Regions from separate parts of the Bacillus sp. SCT118 genome, predicted to be linked through region 1. Evidence: a T-box and tRNA genes for the amino acid it is inferred to sense, from the RefSeq annotation. Region 1 holds a T-box; the other holds one or more tRNA genes.
What was found. The T-box of region 1 lies ahead of thrS (threonine--tRNA ligase). A T-box ahead of a tRNA ligase gene usually reads a tRNA of that ligase, here a tRNA-Thr.
Positions count from the first base shown of each region.

Region 2: it has a tRNA-Thr gene. The T-box ahead of thrS (threonine--tRNA ligase) is inferred to sense a tRNA for this amino acid. The anticodon was not compared.

Region 1 covers NZ_CP191225.1:361,745-372,537, reverse strand. Annotated here, with positions in the region: gene speE (spermidine synthase) at 1-395, opposite strand, end outside; gene ACQVGT_RS01865 (transglycosylase domain-containing protein) at 598-2,673, shown strand; gene ACQVGT_RS01860 (YwhD family protein) at 2,967-3,485, opposite strand; gene ACQVGT_RS01855 (site-2 protease family protein) at 3,499-4,158, opposite strand; gene thmT (2-hydroxymuconate tautomerase) at 4,267-4,455, shown strand; gene ACQVGT_RS01845 (MarR family transcriptional regulator) at 4,498-4,917, opposite strand; gene thrS (threonine--tRNA ligase) at 5,037-6,953, opposite strand; T-box leader at 7,007-7,228, opposite strand; T-box leader at 7,260-7,481, opposite strand; T-box leader at 7,515-7,743, opposite strand; gene ACQVGT_RS01835 (MFS transporter) at 7,790-9,199, opposite strand; gene ACQVGT_RS01830 (Rrf2 family transcriptional regulator) at 9,199-9,669, opposite strand; gene ACQVGT_RS01825 (YwgA family protein) at 9,781-10,281, opposite strand; gene ACQVGT_RS01820 (HD domain-containing protein) at 10,317-10,793, opposite strand, start outside.
Region 2 covers NZ_CP191225.1:3,833,521-3,844,313, forward strand. Annotated here, with positions in the region: gene glmS (glutamine--fructose-6-phosphate transaminase (isomerizing)) at 1-844, opposite strand, end outside; gene glmM (phosphoglucosamine mutase) at 1,278-2,624, opposite strand; gene cdaR (CdaA regulatory protein CdaR) at 2,643-4,097, opposite strand; gene cdaA (diadenylate cyclase CdaA) at 4,090-4,911, opposite strand; gene rsiW (anti-sigma-W factor RsiW) at 5,072-5,698, opposite strand; gene sigW (RNA polymerase sigma factor SigW) at 5,712-6,275, opposite strand; tRNA gene ACQVGT_RS19625 (tRNA-Gln) at 6,505-6,576, opposite strand; tRNA gene ACQVGT_RS19630 (tRNA-Tyr) at 6,581-6,665, opposite strand; tRNA gene ACQVGT_RS19635 (tRNA-Thr) at 6,688-6,760, opposite strand; tRNA gene ACQVGT_RS19640 (tRNA-Val) at 6,765-6,840, opposite strand; tRNA gene ACQVGT_RS19645 (tRNA-Glu) at 6,844-6,918, opposite strand; gene ACQVGT_RS19650 (2-thiouracil desulfurase family protein) at 7,098-7,553, shown strand; gene ACQVGT_RS19655 (GNAT family N-acetyltransferase) at 7,566-8,048, shown strand; gene murQ (N-acetylmuramic acid 6-phosphate etherase) at 8,158-9,072, shown strand; gene ACQVGT_RS19665 (MurR/RpiR family transcriptional regulator) at 9,089-9,940, shown strand; gene ACQVGT_RS19670 (PTS transporter subunit EIIC) at 9,966-10,793, shown strand, end outside.

The DNA of each region.
Region 1 (10,793 bases):
ACGCGCGGATCATCCAGTTTGCCTGCGATAGAAGGAAGGAACTTTTTAGAGTATTCGATCACCTTGCCGTCAATATCTACAAGTGTCGCTTTTTTCACGCTTGGATGCTTCAGGATTTCTCTGATAACGCCGCCATCACCGCCGCCGACTACAAGAACGTGCTCCGGATTTGGGTGCGTAAATAATGGCACATGCGCCACCATTTCGTGATAAACGAATTCGTCTTTTTCAGATGTCATCACCATGCCGTCCAAAAACAGCATGTTGCCGAACTCTTCTGTTTCCACCATTTCTAAATGCTGAAACTCCGTTTGTTCTGTATGTAACGTCTTGTTAACCTTCATCGTAATGCCAAAGTTTTTCGTCTGCTTCTCTGTGTACCAAAGTTCGCTCAATTGTCATCTCCCTTTCGAGGCTGTATTCATTTATTGTAAGCGTCTTATCAGCTTTTATTCTCGGTTGAAATCTCATTTTCACCTAAGGAAAAAGTATAGAGGATGGCGGGGAAAAAGTAAAGATGCGTCCTGTTCTGCGATGTTTAAAAACGATCTTTTTTTCTCATAATAGTAGAAACATAAAAAAAGGGGGGAACCCGTTGTGGATGCAATGACAAATAAACGGCTGAGACTGACGCTGAAAACCGTTCGCGCCTTTATCTTTTTAGGGGCTTTTGCGGCCTTGGCGGCAGCTGCCGTGTTTATGACTGTCATCTTGATAGCCAAATACCAGGGCGCTCCCTCGGTGCAAGTGCCGCAATCCACGATTTTGTATGCGAGTGACGGCTCAAAGCTCGGGGAAACGAACTACGGCGAAAAGCGCTATTGGGTCCCCTTAAAGGACATGAATCCGACGATCGTAAAAGCGACAGTGGCGATTGAGGACCAGAATTTCTACGATCATCACGGCTTTGATTATAAACGCATGGCCGGCGCGGCGCTTGCTGACCTGAAAGCATTTGCCAAGGTTCAGGGTGCAAGCACCATCACCCAGCAATATGCGAGAAACTTATACCTTGAACACGACAAAACGTGGAAACGGAAATGGAATGAGGCGTTCTATACGATCCGTCTGGAACAAAACTATTCTAAGGACGAGATATTAGAAGGCTATTTAAATACGATTTACTACGGACACGGCGCCTACGGCATTGAAGCAGCTTCCCGCCTGTATTTCGGCAAGCATGCCAAAAACCTGACGGATGCGGAGGCGGCGCTTCTGGCAGGAATCCCGAAAGGACCTTCCGGCTATTCACCGTATGTCAATGAGACGAAGGCCAAGGAGCGCCAGAAAACGATTGTGCGGATGATGGAAAAGCAGCAGATGATCAGCCAAAAGAAAGCGGATGAACTGATCAAGGAACCTCTTTCCTATCAGCCTTTGAATAAACAAGTTTCCAAGAGAAAGGCTCCTTATTTCTATGACAATGCGATGAGAGAGCTGGAGAAAAAGCTCGGCATGACACGGGAGCAAATTGAAACGAGCGGGTTAAACGTCTATACAACGGTAGATAAACGGATGCAGCGCATCGCCGAGGAGACCATTACCGAAACGGTTAACGCGGGCTCTGACATTCAAGTCGGGTTTTCAGCCATTGATCCCCGCACCGGAAACGTTCTCGCTCTTGTCGGCGGCAGGGATTATCAAAAAAGCCCGTTTGACCGGACGACACAGGCGAAGCGCCAGCCTGCTTCGACGATCAAGCCGCTGCTGTACTATAAAGCGATTCAGAGCGGATTTACGCCAGTCACTTTGATGAAAAGCGAAGAAACCGAGTTTCAAATTGACGCAAAGGGAGAAACCTATTCTCCAAGCAACTATAACGGATACTATGCCAACAAGCCGATTACGCTTCTGCAGGCGCTGGCGCTTTCCGACAATATCTACGCTGTGAAAACGCATCTTTTTCTCGGCACGAACAAACTTGTAAAGACGGCAAAGGAATTTGGCATTACCGCCCATCTTCAAGCACTGCCGTCTCTGGCACTCGGCACCGAACCCGTACGCCCGATTGAGATGGTCAACGCCTATGCCATGCTCGCAAATGGCGGAAAGAAAATCGAACCGACTTTTATTTCAAGGGTAACGGACGCAGCCGGCCACGTGCTGTACGAAAACCCGAATCAGCATAAACAGGTGCTTGATGAAAAAGCCGCTTTTGTCACAGCGAGTATGATGACAGGCATGTTTGATACCGATTTAAATGGATATACGTCGGTTACGGGGCGAACGATAGCCAACCGCCTGACAAGAACGTATGCCGGAAAATCAGGAACCACCAGCGCAGACAGCTGGATGATCGGCTTCAATCCGAAGCTGGCCGCAGGTGTTTGGACCGGCTATGACAAAAACAGCACCATCGACTCGGTCGAAGAAAAAAGCTATGCTAAAACCATTTGGGCGGACTTCATGGAGGACGCGCTCAAAGGCGAACCAGAAACCGCGTTCAAGCCGCCAAAAGGCGTAACCGGTGTGTACATTGATCCGGAAACAGGCTACTCATCAGGTCCCGGCTGTGCCGCTAAGCATTACACATATTTTGTGAAAGGCACAGAACCAGCAAACGTGTGCTACGGGGCAGAACCCGCAAAACAAACAAAAGACCGGCTTCCATCCAAAGAAAAGCCCGCTTCCGAGAAAAAGTGGTGGGACAAATGGCTGGGGCGACATCATTGAAAATAACCCGGCTCCTCGGAGGCCGGGTTATTCGTATGGTTCCTTCATAATCGATGGAAGAATGTTAGACAATCGAGCTGAACAATCAGTTTTGGGATAAAGTGGTGAATTTCTTATTTCTTCGACGCCGGCTTTCATCTCCCAGTCGCCGACTCATATCCCCCTAAAAAATGAAAAACCCCGAGTCTTGTTTCGGCTCGGGATTTTCCATGTCCTATTTCTGTATCACCAGTTTACTCAATGTTTACGAAAAATATCTCAAATACTTTAAAAGTTCACAGAAAATTCATAAATTAATTGTTTTCCGGAAGCAGGCTCGTTTTTAACTCATCTGAGGAACGGTCCCATAGGCCCTGATCATGCTTTTTCAGAAATTCGCCTAGTACACGCTTCGAGCTGTCGTCCATTTTATCAACGATGATTTTCCGTTTCATGGATTTATCCATCAAATTCACATGCTCAGGCAGCGACTTGTAGCCTCTTCTGATGCTTCTGTCGACCGTCATTTCACAGGCTGTCACACCAGCGTAATAAGGCCCCTCTTCTTTTCTGTCAATCGTTACCCACACAAGCCAGTATGGTTTTCCGTTCGGAACTTCTTCTTTATTCGGGAGAAATTTAATTCCTTTTTCAACGGTGCTGCGGGCATGCATGGCGCCGATGTCTACGAACGCTTCTTTTTCCTCTACATCAACGAATACGGGAGAAATGTTATCAAGGCTGAGTGCCCCTACGCCAAAACCACCGTGTCCGTCTGTCGGATCACTTTTGATAATATTAAACCCGATTGATTTTTTCTTTTTTTCTTCCATGAAGTTCTACCTCCTACAAAAGCGGTTGAAATATCGCTGAAAACAGCTTTAAAATCGAATCTCTTCCTGCATTGAGCATCGGCCACAGCACGTAAGATCCGAGCGGTGTCACAAACAGCACCAAAAATACGATAAAGCCGTAGCTCTCCGCCTGCGTCATTTTGGCACGCACGCCCGGCGGAACGAGATCTTCTATAATTCGATAGCCATCGAGCGGAGGAAGCGGCAGCAGATTAAATAAAAACAAGACAAGATTCAGCTGTATCCAAATAGAAAAAAACTGATCCAGCCCCGTGCTGAACGCCGCAAGCATTTCCATTCCGTACGCATGCATCAACACTAACAAAAAGAAACCAATAAACGCAAGAATCAGGTTACTGACGGGCCCGGCTATAGATACGAGCACACCGGCAAGCCGGGGTTTCTTAAAGAAGCGGCGATTCACGGGAATGGGGCGCGCCCACCCGAAGCCGGCCACCAAAATCAAAATGGTTCCGAACGGATCAAGGTGTTTAATGGGATTCAGCGTCAGTCTTCCTTGTTTTTTCGCCGTATCGTCACCGAATTTGTATGCGACATAAGCGTGGGCAAGCTCGTGCATCGTAAACGACACAATTAGCGTGATGACGAGGTATGGCATTAAAGATAACGGATAATATAAGAAACGGTCCAAGTGAGATATCCCTCTTTCTCAAAATGCAAGAATTTACTTTATTCAGTATACTATAAGAAGCCTCTTTTTCTAAAGAGAGGAAACGAGATAAAGGAGGATTCAGCACCCATGCCATACGTAACTGTCAAAATGCTCGAAGGCCGTACAGACGAGCAAAAACGCAATCTTGTCGAGAAAGTAACAGAAGCCGTAAAGGAAACAACCGGTGCTTCTGAAGAAAAAATTGTTGTCTTTATAGAAGAAATGAGAAAAGACCATTATGCCGTCGCAGGCAAACGCCTGAGCGATATGGAATAATCTCTATAAAGCCGGCGCTTCGCGCACCGGCTTTTATTATCCCTATTGAGCCAGCTTCGCAATAATCGCCAAGAACGTCTCTTTCTCTTCGGCTGTTAAACGTTCAAACATGCCGTCAATCAGCTGCTGGCGGTTTTCGATCATTTGTTCAGCCGCTCCCCGGCCCGATTCAGAAAGCGTAATCCATACAGTGCGGCGGTCATTGTTATTTCTGGATCTCTCAATAAACCCTTCCTGCTCTAAATGATTCAGAGCTGTGGTCGTGGCAGAGGGAGACAGTGTGACCTCCTTCAAAATATCCTTTATGGTGCAGCTCCCATGTCTGTATATGATCCGCAGAATAAACCCTCTTACATTATTCACGTGTTTCGGAACGGTGGCTTCATCTAATTGCTTCGTGCTTTTCAAATATTTTGTAAGTGCGTGATCCAGCAAATTTGCTTCCAGTTTGTCATGGTCCATGTCAATTTCCCCATTTCGAGATGCATTCATAACATACGAACGATATGATTTACTTATTATTTTACTGATTCCGAATAGGGAAAGTCAAAAAAGCAAAATGTGAATTCACAGCTTTTATCCTACATGCCTCGATTTTCCACCTGTTTCACAAGCTTATCTTTGAATGTCTGAAAAGGAACATGTTCATTCTGCTGATGTCCGAATCGGCGGACGTTTACCGCATCCTCCTGCTCCTCATGATCTCCAAGCACCAGCACGTACGGGATTTTCTGCACCTGCGATTCTCTGATTTTATAGCCCAGCTTCTCATTGCGCTCATCAATGCCGGCTCTTATCCCCACCTGCTTCAGCTCCGCCTGCACTTTTCTGCAATAGTCTAAGTGAACGTGCGAAACCGGTATGATTTGAACCTGGAGCGGTGCGAGCCAGACTGGAAAAGCCCCGCCGTAATGCTCGATCAAAATGCCGAAGAAACGGTCGATTGAGCCGAAAACCGCTCTGTGGATGACAACGGGACGAACCTTCTCATTGAGTTCGTTGATATATGTTAAATCAAATTTTTCCGGCATTTGAAAATCAAGCTGAATTGTCGCGCATTGGTGGCTCCGTTTCAGGGCATCTTTTATGTGGAAATCAATTTTCGGCCCGTAAAACGCCCCATCACCTTCATTGATCTCATAAGAGAGGCCAAGCTCCTCAAGGACGCGTGCTAAGGCACATTCCGACGCTTCCCAAAGGCTGTCATCGCCTAATGAATCCTCCGGGCGAGTCGAAAGCTCAACTGAATACTCGAAACCAAATGTCCGATATACCTCATCAATCAGCCGAATCGCTTCTTTGATCTCACTCTCAATCTGATCCTCCCGAACGAAAATATGGGCGTCATCCTGACAGAACGTCCGAACGCGAAGCATTCCGTTTAAAGCGCCGCTGTATTCATGGCGGTGCACCTGTCCGAATTCCGCCATGCGAATCGGCAGATCCCGATAAGAATACAGGCTGTTTTTAAAAATGAGCATATGGCCGGGACAATTCATCGGCTTCATTGCGAACCTTGTATCATCCACTTCTGAAAAGTACATATTGTCGCGATAATGGTCCCAATGGCCTGACTGCTCCCATAACCGCTGATTCATCATAAACGGCGTACGCACCTCATCGTAGCCGGCATTTGTTTGCAGCTCACGCGAGAAGCGCTCCAGCTCATTGCGGACAATCTGCCCTTTCGGCAAATAAAACGGCATCCCCGGCGCTTCTTCAGAAAACATAAACAGCCCTAACTGTTTGCCGAGCTTGCGATGGTCTCGTTTTGCCGCTTCTTCCAGCATATGCAGGTGCGCATCCAAATCTTTTTTCTTTTGAAACGCAACCCCGTACACCCGCTGCAGGACTTCATTTTTGCTGTCTCCGCGCCAATAAGCGCCTGATACTCTTGTCAGTTTGAACGCCTTGATCATTCCTGTAGAAGGGAGGTGCGGCCCGCGGCACAGGTCAACGAATTCCCCTTGCTGGTACAGTGTGATATCCTCCCCACGCGGAATATCCTTTAAAATCTCAAGCTTGAGCCGCTCGTCTTTTTGTGCAAACAGCTCTTCAGCCTCTTCGTAAGAAACCTCCATACGTTTGATTTCAAGGTTTTCATTTATTATGTTTTTCATTTCTTTTTCGATGGCCTCTAAGTCTCCTGATGCCAAGCTTTTCCCCAGCTTCATGTCATAGTAGAAGCCGTCTAAAATCACAGGCCCTACCCCCAATGACACTTCGCCGTACAGCCGTTTTACTGCTTGGGCCAGCACGTGCGCTGTTGTGTGGCGAAGCACCTGCAAGCCTTCTTGTGAATCGAGTGTGACAATCGAAAGCTCAGCATCTTCCTCCAGCTTGAAACTGAGATCAACAAGCTTGCCGTTGACCTGACCTGCGGCCGCTTTCTTTTGCAGACTGGAACTGATAGAACCAGCCGCTTCTTTGATTGTGATGCCTTTCGGATATTCCTGGATCTGTCCGTCCGGAAGCTGAATGTGTACATGTTTACTCATTTTAGAACACTCCTTATTCATTGTTGTATATAAAAAAACACACCCGTCCCGCAGATAGGGACGAGTGTGTGATTAACCCGTGGTTCCACCCAAGTTCCCGACAAATACTATGTTGTCGGCTCGGTGCTGTAACGCAGCATAGACGGCATTGGATACTTCAGTTCCCCAATGCTGCTCCAAGGCGGTAAATGATATTCCTAAGCTGGGAAGCTCTCACCTTTCCTTCCCTCTCTGAAAACCGTAACTATCATTCGTGTCCTTTTCATCGCATGTATTCAATTCATAAAAAAACACACCCGTCCCACAGATAGGGACGAGTGTGTGATTAACCCGTGGTTCCACCCAAGTTCCCGACAAATACTATATTGTCGGCTCGGTGCTGTAACGCAGCATAGACGGCATTGGATACTTCAGTTCCCCAATGCTGCTCCAAGGCGGTAAATGATATTCCTAAGCTGGGAAGCTCTCACCTTTCCTTCCCTCTCTGAAAACCGTAACTATCATTCGTGTCCTTTTCAACGCATTTATGTAGTTCATATAAAAAAACACACCCATCCCTCTAAAAGGGACGAATGTGTTGATCATCCGTGGTTCCACCCAAATTCCCGATCAATTACACATGGTGATCGGCTTGAAGATGCTGTAACGCAGCATGACGGTATCAGATACTTGTTTTCCCCGATACGGCTCAAAGGCGGTAAGCTGCTTTCCCTGCGTTAGGAAGATCTCAGCTGTCCTTCCCTCTCTGGAAACCGTAAAAAGCATCTCGTGTCCTTATCAGTGCCTGTTGTTTCAATAATTTTTTATATCTTACTATATATTCCCACAAAGCGCAATCAGTGATTTACATTTTTTTCTGACGCAACAGTTCCGTTATGGGCAACCAGAAACAGCCATACAAGCAATGCAGCGAGGCTGTATGCCGCTCCCATCATCAAAAACGTAAACCCGGCACCGGCATACCAAGTGGCGGACAGATGAATAATCACCCCGGTTATCGCTACGCCGACCAAGGCTCCGATTTGCCGGTTTGTATTTAACGCCGCACCGGCGATATTCGCATGTCTTTGCCCGGCAGCCTGCATGATCACAGTTGTCATGGCAGGAACTGTAATACCGGTACAGAGGTTCATAACAGACATCAATACCGCCAGCTGCCAATAAGGAAAATCCGGAGAAATCAGCACAAACAACAGCAATGCAATGATACAGCTGACCGCCATTGATACAAACATAAGCTGCCCGGCTTCAAACCGATTCGCCAGACGGGCAAACAGCAGATTGCCGATCACGAAGACCGCCATCATCGGCAGCAGCTCCACTCCAGCCATAAAGGAACTTGCGCCTCCTGCTTCCTGCAAAAAAAGGCTGAGCATAAACATGCCGCCAAAAAGGGCGAAATTCAGCAAAAACCCGATAAATTGGGCAGCTGAGAAGCGGCCGCTTTTGTATAAGGACGCCGGCAGGATGGGTGCTTTTGCAGAAATTTCCCGCAGCAAAAACAGCACAAATGCCAAAATCGCTGCAGTAAATGCTACAAGAATCACTGGCGAGCGCCAGCCCACTGAAGGCCCCTGTATCAAAGCATAGGAAAGAAACCCGAGAGCCATCATGCCAAGCAGATGCCCAACGATGTTCACGCGGCTGCTTTTTCCCGGAACGCGGCTGAGGATTCGGTAAGCTGAAATGAGCGCAGCAGCCCCTATTGGCACATTGATCAGAAAAATACTCTGCCAGCCCGCCAACTGTACCAGCACTCCCCCGATAAAGGGCCCAAGGCCTGAAGCGGCGGAAACAAGCGCGGCCCACAGCCCAAACATTCTCGCCCGCACCCGCTCATCAGGATAAGAGGCAGCCAAAAGGCTGAGTGAGCTTGGCATAAACAAAGCTGCTCCAATTCCCTGTATGAGACGTCCGGCAATCAGCATCTGCCCATTTATAGATGCAGCGCATACACAGGAGGCCAGAACAAAAACGGCTAGACCTAAGATATAGATCGTCTTCGAGCCGAAACGGTCAGCCAAGGCTCCGCCCGCCAGCAGAAGCGACGCAAAAGTAAGAATGTACCCGTCCACAACCCATGTTACACCTGAAAGTGACATTGAAAGAGTGTTTTTCATATCCGCCATCGCCACATTCACAACGGTCACATCAAGAGTTGCCATGAGGAAACCAAGTGCGAGCACGATCAGTACAGATATTCCTGTAGATGAATCTGTTTTGTGTAAAGATCCGCTATTTTTCATTACAATTGCCCTTTCACTTGCTTGATTACCCAATCATCTATTTTTTCAAGATCATACAATTCCCCGACTCTGTCCATGACATGCTGCAAGGATTCTTCTCTCATGAGATTGGCCCATTTATCCTCGATTTCCCCCATGACTGTCTCCAGCACACAGTGACTTTCTCCCTCAAATACAGATTGCAGCAGGCCTTTCCCCTGATACATCGAACCTCTGCCTTCAACCGCTTGATAAACATCATAAAGCGTAATGTCCGCCAAAGGCTTCGTCAGGGTAAAACCGCCCTTCGTCCCTGGTAAGGATTCTGCCAAACCGGCTTGAACTAATGTTCTCATCAGCTTCTTCAAGTAAGACGGAGACACACGCAATCGCTGGCTTATAGCCTCTGACGTCAAAGAAGCCTGTACCGGCAGCCGTGACAGTAACAGCAGCACAGAAACCGCCTGCTCCATTCCTGATTTCATTTTCATCCTATTCACTCCTGATTCATTATGGATAACTATTATCCATAATGAATCTCTTAGCAGCTTTTGTCAATAAAAAAAGCAAAAGAAACGGATCATTTCTTTTGCTTGGTATGGTTAACAAATCTGCTTCAGTTCCTCTATGTATTGAAGCGCTTCGTCATATTCTTCATTTGTATATTTTTGCTTGCTTTTGATGGTAAAGACTTTTTCTTTCTTTTCCTCATCCTCAAGCCCGTCAAAGTAAAGGATCGTGGAAACAAGCTCTAAAAACCGTGATGAACGGCTGTTTACACTGTCAATATAGCCTTTCATATCCGGCATGTCCAGATCAGCATGGTCTAAAAATGCGGAGCCTGTCTCAGTCAGCGAATACCGGTATTGAAAGTAGCCGCCCTTTTTTTCCTTCACCTCATGCAGAAATCCAAGGTTGCACAGCTCTTCAATCTGGAGCGTCAGTTCCTCTGAATATGGTCCGTAAAAGTGAAAATCATATTTCTCATAGAAAGGAAACTGCATTTTCTTGGCGATATAAATCATTTTCTGCAGCTTCTTTCGCCCGATGATTTCTCCAGAATCCGAGAACACCTTCATCAGTTTTGCATGTTCTTTCAACAAATTCCCGACATCTCCTTTTTCCTTCTTTCCAATTTCTATGTCAGTCCCAGCAGCTGCCGGATTTTCATTTTCGCTTCCGGATGTTTAGAGCCGTCACAAATCAAGTCCTTTGGATAGTAAAGCTTGTGGTCCGTCCGCCGTTTACCTGAGATGGATTCCACAATAGCCGACTGCCTGGACAGCTCTTTAATTTGGCCGTTTTGCGTCAAGAGATGGATCGGCAGACGCTCCTCTTCCTCTCCCGGTCGGTAAAAATCGTATGGCAGATCTGATGAAGAATCAACGACCAAATAATAGCTCGGATCGATTCCCGCCTCTTTGAACAATGAGGTCAGCTCAAAATAAGCCGACATTTCTTCATTCGGATTGAATTCAACGTATTGGAACAGCTGGCGGTTAATGAATCTGCGGCACAAGTCGGATAAAATCGCGTCTTCTTCCTCCTCCCAGGCCTGGAAGTAATACAAAATAATAGATTCATCCAGCTTTACATAATCCTCCAGTGTCAATTT
Region 2 (10,793 bases), 560 kb from region 1:
CGCCAGGCACAGACAGCTTGCCGTTTTCATCTTGATACGTTTGGATGATTTTGCGCATAACAACAGGCTGCTCATCCGTTTCTTTCAACATGTAGTGAGGGTACGTGCCTTTTTCGATATCACTGGCATCAAGCTCAGCAATATAAGACGCACGTGTAATCACGTCACCATCAAGGTTTTTGATGACAACTTGGTCATCAGTGACGATAACCATTTCTTTATCCATCAGCTCAACATATTCGTTGGTTACTTGAAGCATCGCCATCGCATCAGATGCTACGACGTTGAATGTATCTCCAAGACCTACTAATAGAGGGCTTTTGTTTTTCGCTACAAAAATCGTTTCTCTGTTGTCGTTATCGAATAAAGCAATTGCATAAGAGCCTTTTAACAGTGTAAGTGTTTTGCGGAACGCTTCTTCTGTCTCAAGTCCTCCATTGACGAATTGCTCGATTACTTGAACGACTACTTCTGTATCGGTGTCACTTTTGAGCTCTACATCTTGCAAATATTCTTGCTTCAGCTGAACATAGTTCTCGATCACGCCGTTATGAACAAGTGTAAAGCGGCCCAGTGCGCTTTGATGCGGGTGAGCGTTCAGATAGCTTGGTTCGCCGTGTGTAGCCCAGCGAGTATGCCCAATTCCGGCTTTCGCTTCTACATTGGCATCCACAACTTCACGAAGATCTGCAATGCGTCCTTTTTCTTTGAACACATGGATTCCCTGTTCGTTGGCAACAGCAATACCAGCAGAGTCATAACCGCGATACTCAAGCTTTTCTAACCCTTTTAATAAAATTTCCTTCGCATCAAGCTGACCGATATAACCTACGATTCCACACATATTTTTCTTCCTCCTAAGATTGTAAAAGGAGACGAAGAAAGTCAAATTTCAAGGGGACTTTCAATCGTCCCCTCCTACATGTTTTTTGGAAGATCATGTGATTTCTCTTTGTTCAAGGAGTCACCCCCTTGGTTTGAAGAAATCCTTACGGCTGTGATCTGCACACTCAGCCGGGAGGCATCCGCCGAAAATTCGATAACCTCCATCCTCGTCAACTAAGCCTTTTTCCGGGCGCTTAGTTCGGGCGCTATAATTATAGGTAAAGCAATAATCCCGTCTTCTTTTCCTATTGAGATAATAAGAACAAGACAAGCTTGATTTTACAACATGTGGCATAAACGGTCAATTGTTTTTTAAACAATTTTGCGCTATGTCTCACAATTATCTTATGTAATCCTCGCTTGTCTTGTTCACTTTCTGATAATAGACTTCGTTACTCTAATCCCATTTCTGACCGGACGACTTCAACAATGCGATTGACATACTCATCACACAGCTCTTTCGTCTTCGCTTCAGCCATGACACGGACGAGCGGTTCAGTTCCTGAAGGGCGCACCAAAATTCGGCCGTCGCCGTTCATTTCTTTTTCAACTTCAGAAATAATTGCTTTTACTTTTTCATTTTCTTCAACTTTATATTTATCAGTCACTCTCACATTGACTAACAGCTGCGGGAACTTCTGCATTTCAGCTGCAAGCTCTGACAGCGGCTTGCCTGTTGCTTTCAAAGTGTTCATCAGCATAATAGCAGACAATAATCCGTCCCCTGTCGTGTTGTAATCAAGGAAAATAAGATGTCCTGACTGCTCTCCGCCGACGTTGTAGCCGTCTTTTTTCATTGCTTCTACTACGTAGCGGTCGCCGACAGCTGTCTGCACGCTTTTGATGCCTTCTTTTTCGAGTGCCTTATAGAAGCCGAGGTTGCTCATCACGGTTGAAACCACTGTATCATCCTTTAAACGGCCCTCTGATTTCAGGTGTTTTGAGCATATGTACATGATTTGGTCGCCGTCTACAATATTTCCTTTTTCATCGACAGCAATCAGGCGGTCGCCGTCACCGTCGAATGCAAGACCGAGATCCGCGTTTTTCTCTTTGACAAACGCGCTGAGCGCTTCGGGATGAGTCGAACCGACGCCGTCATTAATGTTTAATCCGTTCGGGGAAGTCCCCATTGTCGAAACATCTGCATCTAAATCAGCAAACAGGTGTGTCGCCAAGGATGACGTTGCGCCATGGGCACAGTCCAATGCCACATGAATGCCTGTGAAATCTTCATCAGCTGTCTGTTTTAAGAATTGCAGATATTTTTGTCCGCCTTCAAAATAATCGTTTACAAGTCCAAGGTCTGCTCCGACAGGTCTTGGCAGCTTATCCTCAGGTTCGTCCATCAGGCGCTCAATTTCAGCCTCCTGTTCATCAGAAAGCTTAAATCCATCTCCCCCAAAGAATTTGATGCCGTTATCCTGCACTGGGTTATGAGAAGCGGAAATCATGACGCCCGCCTCTGCATCCATCGCTTTTGTCAAATAAGATACACCTGGTGTAGAAATGACACCTAGGCGCATGACTTCTGCGCCAATGGATAAAAGTCCGGCGACAAGGGCTCCCTCCAGCATATGGCCGGAGATGCGTGTATCGCGGCCTATCAGCACTTTTGGACGTTGTTTGTCTTTTGTCAGCACATAACCGCCGAAACGTCCGACTTTAAAGGCCAGCTCAGGTGTAAGCTCACTATTGGCGACACCTCTTACACCGTCTGTTCCAAAATACTTGCCCATTTTATAATCGCTCCTTTTTTATTCCGATGAGGATTGTGAATTCGCAGTGGATTCATCCTCATCCTGATCTTGGTTTTGCTCTTTATTTTCGTCTTGGTTTTGATCGTTGCTGTTTTTATCAGTGTTCTTTGTATCTTCTTGCTGATTGTTCTTTTGATCATTTGTTTGTTTATCTGTGTCATCCTGATTCCCTGATGTATTGCTGCTGTTATCATTCGTTGATGTATTGCTTTTCTTAGACGTCAGCTTGATTTTGGCGTTTTTCCGCCCCAAGGACCAGGTTACATTCTGTGGCCCGTTCACTTCAAGCTTCACGCTATGCTCCCCGTCCTCTAAATCTGAAACATTCACATACAATTCAATATCTGATTTTTTCAGTTTTTTTATATTCGCGGGAGAGCCTTTAGCCGTTACGTCTATCGCTTGTGATTCAGGATCAAGAAATTCAATGTTTTGTGAGCTGCTCAGCCCTACAGTCTTGATAGGGACATTCTCGAACTTCTGATCCGCTTCACTATCGACTTCTATATGCAAAGTCACCTTTGACGGCGAGATTTTTTTGACACCGTCAGGAAGCGGAATATCTGCCTCGATATCGGAATCCTTGTTAATTTTACTTAAATCTAAGCTGACGCCGTCAATAAATTCAAGAGAATCCAACACATCCTGTGAGCCGTAAACCGTTACCTCACTGGGGCTGGATTCAATATTCGCTATGCTGACACCGTCAGGAAGGCTTCCTGTCCGTTCAATTTTAAAGGGCACTTTTTTACTCGGGCTTGTCACCGGAACGGTAATCTTGATGACCGAGGGCTCCACGTCGACAGGAAGCGCGTTTCCGTCTTTATCATAGACAGTCACTTTCGCTTCCTTTTCAATCGTTTCATCTGCGTTTTCCAAATTCACTGAAGCTTTTACAAGAGAAATATTATCGATGACATTTTTCGATCCGGTAATCTGCACATTTTTCGGACTGACAATCGGCTGCTCCGGAGAATAGCCTTTTTTCATCTTGCTTTTGTTGTAGTACTCCACTTCTACGGGAAAACTTTTGGTCGTCCGTTCCTGAATGGTCACTGTCGTAACAGACGGATTAATTGAGATTGTCAGCCCATCCGACACGTTTTTGGCCTTAAGCTCAACCTTATGTGTGCCGGTTTTCAAATGTTCCATATCGGCATATATTTCAAAGTTTTTGGTCTGCCGAGCCTTTTTCACGGCGCTTGTCGAGCCTTTTATCGTGACATTAACCGTTTGCGGAACACCCGTCACGACGTAATTTTCATCATCATAATACGCTTTAACCGGAATATCAGTCAGAGTTGCTTCATCAGTTGTTGATGTCGGAAAGAAAGATTCACCCGGTTTTTTCGGAGTCGGTGCTTGGTTGCTGTTAACCGCCACATAAAGCAAGAGCGCGAAAAGCAGAGCAATGATTTTCACAGCCCAGCGGTTGTTTAAGAATTTATCCATTTTTCTTGCCCCTCCAATACCAGCGGTTAGAAGAAGTGTCTCTGGTGTTTTTCTTAAACTCGGCTTCAAGCATTTCTTTCAGCGCTTCTTCTGTAAGCTCTCTGTGAAGGTCGCCGTTCTTTGCCACACTGACGCCGCCGGTCTCTTCAGACACAATAATCGTCAAACTGTCTGTTACTTCACTGATACCGACAGCTGCTCTGTGCCGCGTGCCCAGTTCTTTTGAAATAAACGGGCTCTCAGAAAGCGGCAGATAACAGGCGGCCGCGGCAATTTCATTATTTTTCATAATCACCGCACCGTCGTGAAGCGGGGTGTTTGGGATAAAAATATTGATCAGCAGCTCAGAGCTGACTTTGGCATTCAGTGGTATGCCGGTTTCAATATAATCCCCCATTCCAGTATCCCGCTCAATGGTCAGCAGGGCGCCTATACGGCGTTTCGCCATATAATTGATCGCTTTTGTAATGGCCTCAATCGTTTTCTGCTGCGCTTCTTCAACAGGCGTGCCGCTCCTCGAAAAAAAGCGGCCGCGGCCTAGCTGTTCAAGCGCTCTTCTCAGCTCAGGCTGAAAAATAATAATAATTGCTAAAAATCCCCATGTTATCGCTTGGTCCATCAGCCATTGAAGTGTGCTGAGGCCCAAATATTGGCTGGCCATACGAACAAGCACGATGACTACAATTCCTTTTAACAGCTGAACCGCTTTCGTGCCGCGTATCACCATAATCAATTTATATATCACATACCAAACAAGGAGAATATCAACGGCATTGCCGAGGTACTGCAAAAAAGGGATATCCTCAAAAGCCATTTCCTCGTCCTCCAAGATTTCAGTCATTTCGTATTTTGTGTTTTACGTGTTACGCATATGTACTTTACATAGCGAGCCCATTATACCACATTTCGATTTAGCAAGTGAAATGTGCCAGCCCTCTCAGCCCGCAAAAAAAGAGCAAAGCGGCTAACGCGCTTTACTCTTCTCCGTTCGGACTGAATGCATCGAGTACACTTTTCCCCGCAGACTTCATCTTGTACCATGTCCAGTCGAATAATTGATTGATTTCTTCAATCTGACCGGTGACTTGTCCAGCAGAGGCCATATACTTTTCGCCGTTTACGACGGTTACATCCCCGTCTATTTTGCCTTTAATAATCAGCTTGCCGTTTTTGACAGTGACATCACCTTTGACCGTCTCACCTTCTGGCACGGTCACAGTATGGTTATGAACCACAAGATTCGGCTGCTTGGATACGCTGAAATTGTGGTCATTATGCCAGCTGTTAAAAAAACCTCCGCCCATCAAAATGATGAATACCGCAGCAGCTGCGATAACGGGATGGGTTCTGAACCATCTTTTTACAGAAGCTCTTTTCTTCTCCTTAGGCAATTTTGCCATGACATTAGCGGTAAAATCCGCGGGGGCTTCGACATGCGATGTGCTCCGTACGAGCGCTATGGATTTCTCCATCTCGTAAAAATGCTTTCTGCATTTCTCGCATGTCTCCAGATGTTCATTTAATACGTGTTCATCTTTTGGAAGGATATCTCCATCAAGATGCATATGCATAAGCTGCACAATTTGTTCAGGACAGCTCATTTCATCACCCCACTTAAAGATCCCTTAATTGTTTTCTAAGAGCCTCTCTGCCTCTGTGAATCCGCGTTTTCACAGTCCCCACAGGAATGTTTAGAATCTCCCCGATTTCAATTAATGAGAGTTCGTCAATATACTTTAATACGATGACTGTTCTGTATTTGTCAGGAAGCTTTAAAATTTTCTGCTGTATCGTGTTTGAGAGCTCCAGCGACACAACTGCATCTTCAGGCAAAACACCATCTGCGGCGATTTGAGAATACATGGTCAAGCCTTCCGTACCAGCCACCTCTGCATCGAGGTAATAATCCGGCTTCTTTTTGCGAATGCGGTCAATGGTCAAATTGGTCGCGATTCGATAAAGCCAAGTTGAAAATTTCCGGTTAATATCAAAACTGTCGATATTAACGTACGCTCTGATGAAAGCTTCCTGTGCAATATCCTCCGCCTCATGCACATTGCCAAGCATACGGTAGCAAAGCTGATAAATTTTATCTTTGTAAATATCTACGATGTCCGCAAATGCATCCTGGTCGCCTTTTTTGACTTGTTTAATTCTTTTTTTAATCATCATTTCCATATTTATCTAACCTCTGCCTTCACCGGTCTGTATGTATACGAGCTTCGTTTCAAAAGGTTTCAATTTTTTTATAAAATAAGTTTATCAAATTTTTGGCAGGGTGTAGATGGTAATTCGTGAATAAACTACCTTAACATATTTTTAAAATTATTATACAGACTGAACAGTTAGAAGTTGGAATGATTTTTCCAAAAGAAAAAAGACACCTTTTGATCAAAGGTGTCTGTGACTGGGCTAGCTGGATTCGAACCAACGCATGACGGAGTCAAAGTCCGTTGCCTTACCGCTTGGCTATAGCCCAATAATGGTGGAGGGGGGCAGATTCGAACTGCCGAACCCTGAGGGAGCGGATTTACAGTCCGCCGCGTTTAGCCACTTCGCTACCCCTCCACATAAAATTTTGAAAAAACAGTGCCGGCAAGAGGACTTGAACCCCCAACCTACTGATTACAAGTCAGTTGCTCTACCAATTGAGCTACACCGGCAAGATGGTGGAGGATGACGGGCTCGAACCGCCGACCCTCTGCTTGTAAGGCAGATGCTCTCCCAGCTGAGCTAATCCTCCAAATGGTGACCCGTACGGGATTCGAACCCGTGTTACCGCCGTGAAAGGGCGGTGTCTTAACCGCTTGACCAACGGGCCGTTGTGTTCTCGTCGAGCTGACAAAAGTTATTATATACAGGTCACCCCCTGTTTGTAAAGAGGAAAATTAAATTTTTTATTTTCAAACTTTTTAACTCCTTTTTTAACTGAAAAAGCCTCCCAACTAAAGCCATTTATTTTATGATAGAGACAAGCAAAGCAAGAGAGGAGAAACCAATATGATTCTAGTCAGTTCTTGCCTTGGAGGCATTGAATGCAGATATAACGGCTCTCACGCAGCGTCGGAGAAAATCAGAAAACTCGTCGATGAAAAGAAAGCAGTCATGGCTTGCCCTGAGCTTCTCGGCGACTTCTCTACCCCACGCGAACCCGCAGAAATCATAGGAGGCACCGGCGAGGATGTCCTCAATGGAACAGCGAAAATCGTGACAGCTTCAGGAGAAGACGTCACAGAACTATATATGGAAGGCGCCGCGAAAACATTGGCTTACGCAAAAGAAATCAACGCTTCTGCCGTCATATTAAAAGAAAACAGTCCATCTTGCGGAAGCGGGTTTATCTATAACGGCACATTCTCTGGCAAAAAAATCACCGGCAACGGAGTAACCGCCGCATTGTTAAAACAAGCGGGCTACCGCGTCATTTCGGAAAACGAGCTTGACGACATATTGTAAGGAGGCCACCCCATGACTCAAGACATTTCTTTATCCTTCTATAAGCCTGAACACTTGCCCGAGCTTCAATCATTCACGCTCACTAATGATGACAAACGCTTTACCTCCCTCCCGAAAGAGGTGCTGTCTCAGGCTCTGGGCATACAGGACCGATACCCGGTTGTCATCTTAAAAGACGACCTTCCAGTCGGTTTTTTCATTTTACATGCATCAAAAGAAACGCTTGCTTCCTATTCTAACAATCCATTTGCTTTACTGCTCAGCTCCCTGTCTTTAAACGCTGTGCACCACGGAAAAGGCTATGCGAAAAAAGCCATGATTTTGCTTCCCGCTTTTGTGAGCGGATATTTTCCATGGTGCGACGAAATCATCTTGGCCGTCAATCATCTGAACATACGCGCAAAACACCTTTATATGAAAAGCGGGTTCCTTGATAAAGGACGGCGAAGAATCGGGCCGCTTGGAGAACAGTTGATCCTTCATCATTTCTTATAGTCTTGAGTGAAATAAAATTTCAAAAATTTAAAAACATAGTTGAAATATCATAACAGAAATGAATATACTGAACATTGAGATATATCATTTTAAAACAGGGGGCATCCTCATGTCAGAACCATTAAACCTTCACCGTCTTACAACGGAATCACGCAATAGTCAAACAGTTGAAATCCACAAAGCAAACACTCTCGGCATCCTCAAAATGATCAACAACGAAGATATGAAAGTCGCTGCAGCCGTTCAGGAGGTTCTCCCCGACATCAAAACAGCTGTAGACTGCGCATATGAATCGTTTCAAAATGGAGGCCGGCTCATATATACAGGCGCCGGCACAAGCGGCAGACTCGGCGTCATGGATGCTGTTGAATGTCCTCCCACCTACAGCGTAAGCCCTGATCAGGTCATCGGAATCATGGCTGGAGGCCCCAAAGCCTTTTTACAGGCAGCAGAGGGCATTGAAGACAGTGAGGAAGCAGGAGGTGAAGATTTAAGAAACATACAGCTCACTTCAAATGACACCGTCATTGCCATCGCAGCAAGCGGCCGCACACCGTACGCCGCAGGCGCCCTAAGATACGCCCGCAAAGTCGGAGCACACACCATCGCCCTTACTTGCAATGAAAATTCCGCCATCAGCAAGGATGCGGATCACAGCATTGAGGTTGTCGTCGGACCTGAGGCCATTACAGGATCAACACGTATGAAAGCCGCAACCGCTCATAAAATGATTCTAAACATGATATCTACCGCTGTAATGGTCAAAATCGGCAAGGTTTACGAAAACTTGATGGTAGACGTCAACGTCAGCAACAAAAAACTAAAAGAACGCGCCATCAGCATCATCCAAAGCCTTACAAATGCTTCATACGACACAGCCAGGCACACCCTGGAACAAGCCGATCATCACGTCAAAACAGCAATCGTCATGCTCAAAACAAGCACAGATCAGAAACAAGCAAAGACATTACTCGATGAAGCAAACGGTTTCATTGACAAAGCAATCGAACATTACCATCCATGATAAGGAGAGAACTAGAATGGCCACAGGCGGTTTAGCGATCATCCAATCAATGAAGCATAAGCTCCCTCCATCCGAGCGCAAACTTGCAGATTATATCCTAGCCCATCCTCACAAAGCAATCGAAAGCACCGTCAACGAAATTAGCGCCTTAGCCAATTCAAGTGACGCTGCCGTCATCAGGCTCTGCAAATCACTCGGTTTAAAAGGATTTCAAGATTTAAAAATGAGAGTAGCGGGCGATCTGGCAAAGCCAACTTTTCAGGGCTACCGGGATATTGTTCCCCACGAGCCGCTGCCCTCCATTTCCGAAAAAACGGCCGGCAATGCCATTCAAGCCATTCAGGATACTTCAGACCTGATGGACTACAAAGAGCTTGAACGAGCGGTTTCTCTGCTTCTCAAAGCTCATACCGTGCATTTTATCGGCCTCGGGGCTTCCGGCATTGTCGCCAAGGACGCCCAGCAAAAGTGGCTTCGCATTCATAAACAAGCAACCGCGTTTACAGACACTCATCTTGTGGCATCTTTAATCGCAAATGCAGATAAAGACGACATCGTATTCGCCATTTCGTTTTCAGGAGAGACACAGGAAATCATTGAACTGTTCGCCATGGCCAAGGAAAAAGGCATCACAACGATCAGCCTCACACAATTCAGTCAGACATCCGTCTCCGCACTGGCTGATGTCCCTTTGTATACAGCCCATTCCAATGAAGCCTTGATTCGAAGTGCAGCCACTTCCTCCCGCCTCGCCCAGCTTTTTATAATTGATGTTTTGTTTTTAGGCATGGCGGCTGAGCAGTATGAAACGACAACCGGTTATATCGATAAAACGAGAGCAGCCATACAATCTATGAGAATAAAATAAGGCATCTTGAAGGGGAGGGGTTTTAATGAGCAAAGAAAATAACTACCATCATCTCGCACAGAAAATCCTTGAGCTATGCGGAGGAAAATCCAATATTTCTTCATATACGCATTGCATGACACGCCTGCGCATTACGCCTTACGATGAAAGCAAAGCGGATGCTCAGGCTTTAAGAAAGCTTGACGGCGTATTGGGGGTCGTTGAAGCTGAAACCTTACAAATTATCCTCGGCACAGGAGTCGTCAATCATGTTACAGCTGCTTTCTCAAAGCTCGTGTCAGCAGCAGAAGAAAGTGCCGATGTCAAAGAAGCAGCGGCCAAAAAGAAAGCCGATATCAATCGAAAAAACGCCACTCCTTTTAAACTTTTCTTACGTAAAATTGCCAGCATTTTTATCCCTCTTATTCCCGCTCTAGTCGCTTCCGGTTTAATTACTGGGATTACCAAAGCAATTATTCAAGCAGGCTGGCTCTCTGCAGACTCACAAATTGCGGTTATCCTGACAGTCATCGGATCAGGGCTGTTCACTTATCTCGGCATTCTCGTTGGTATTAACGCTTCGAAAGAATTTGGCGGGACACCCGCACTTGGGGCTTTGGCCGGGATCTTGATTATCAATCCGGAGATCGCAAAAATCAGTTTATTTGGAGAAGAGCTTCTCCCGGGCAGGGGAGGTCTGATCGGCGTCCTTTTCGCAGCCATATTCATTGCTTACACCGAACAATTTATTCGCCGTTTTATTCCTCAATCACTCGATATCATTGTCACACCCACCGTTTCACTGTTAATCACCGGAATCGTAACGTATGTCGTATTTATGCCTTTAGGCGGATTCATTTCTGATGCCATTACA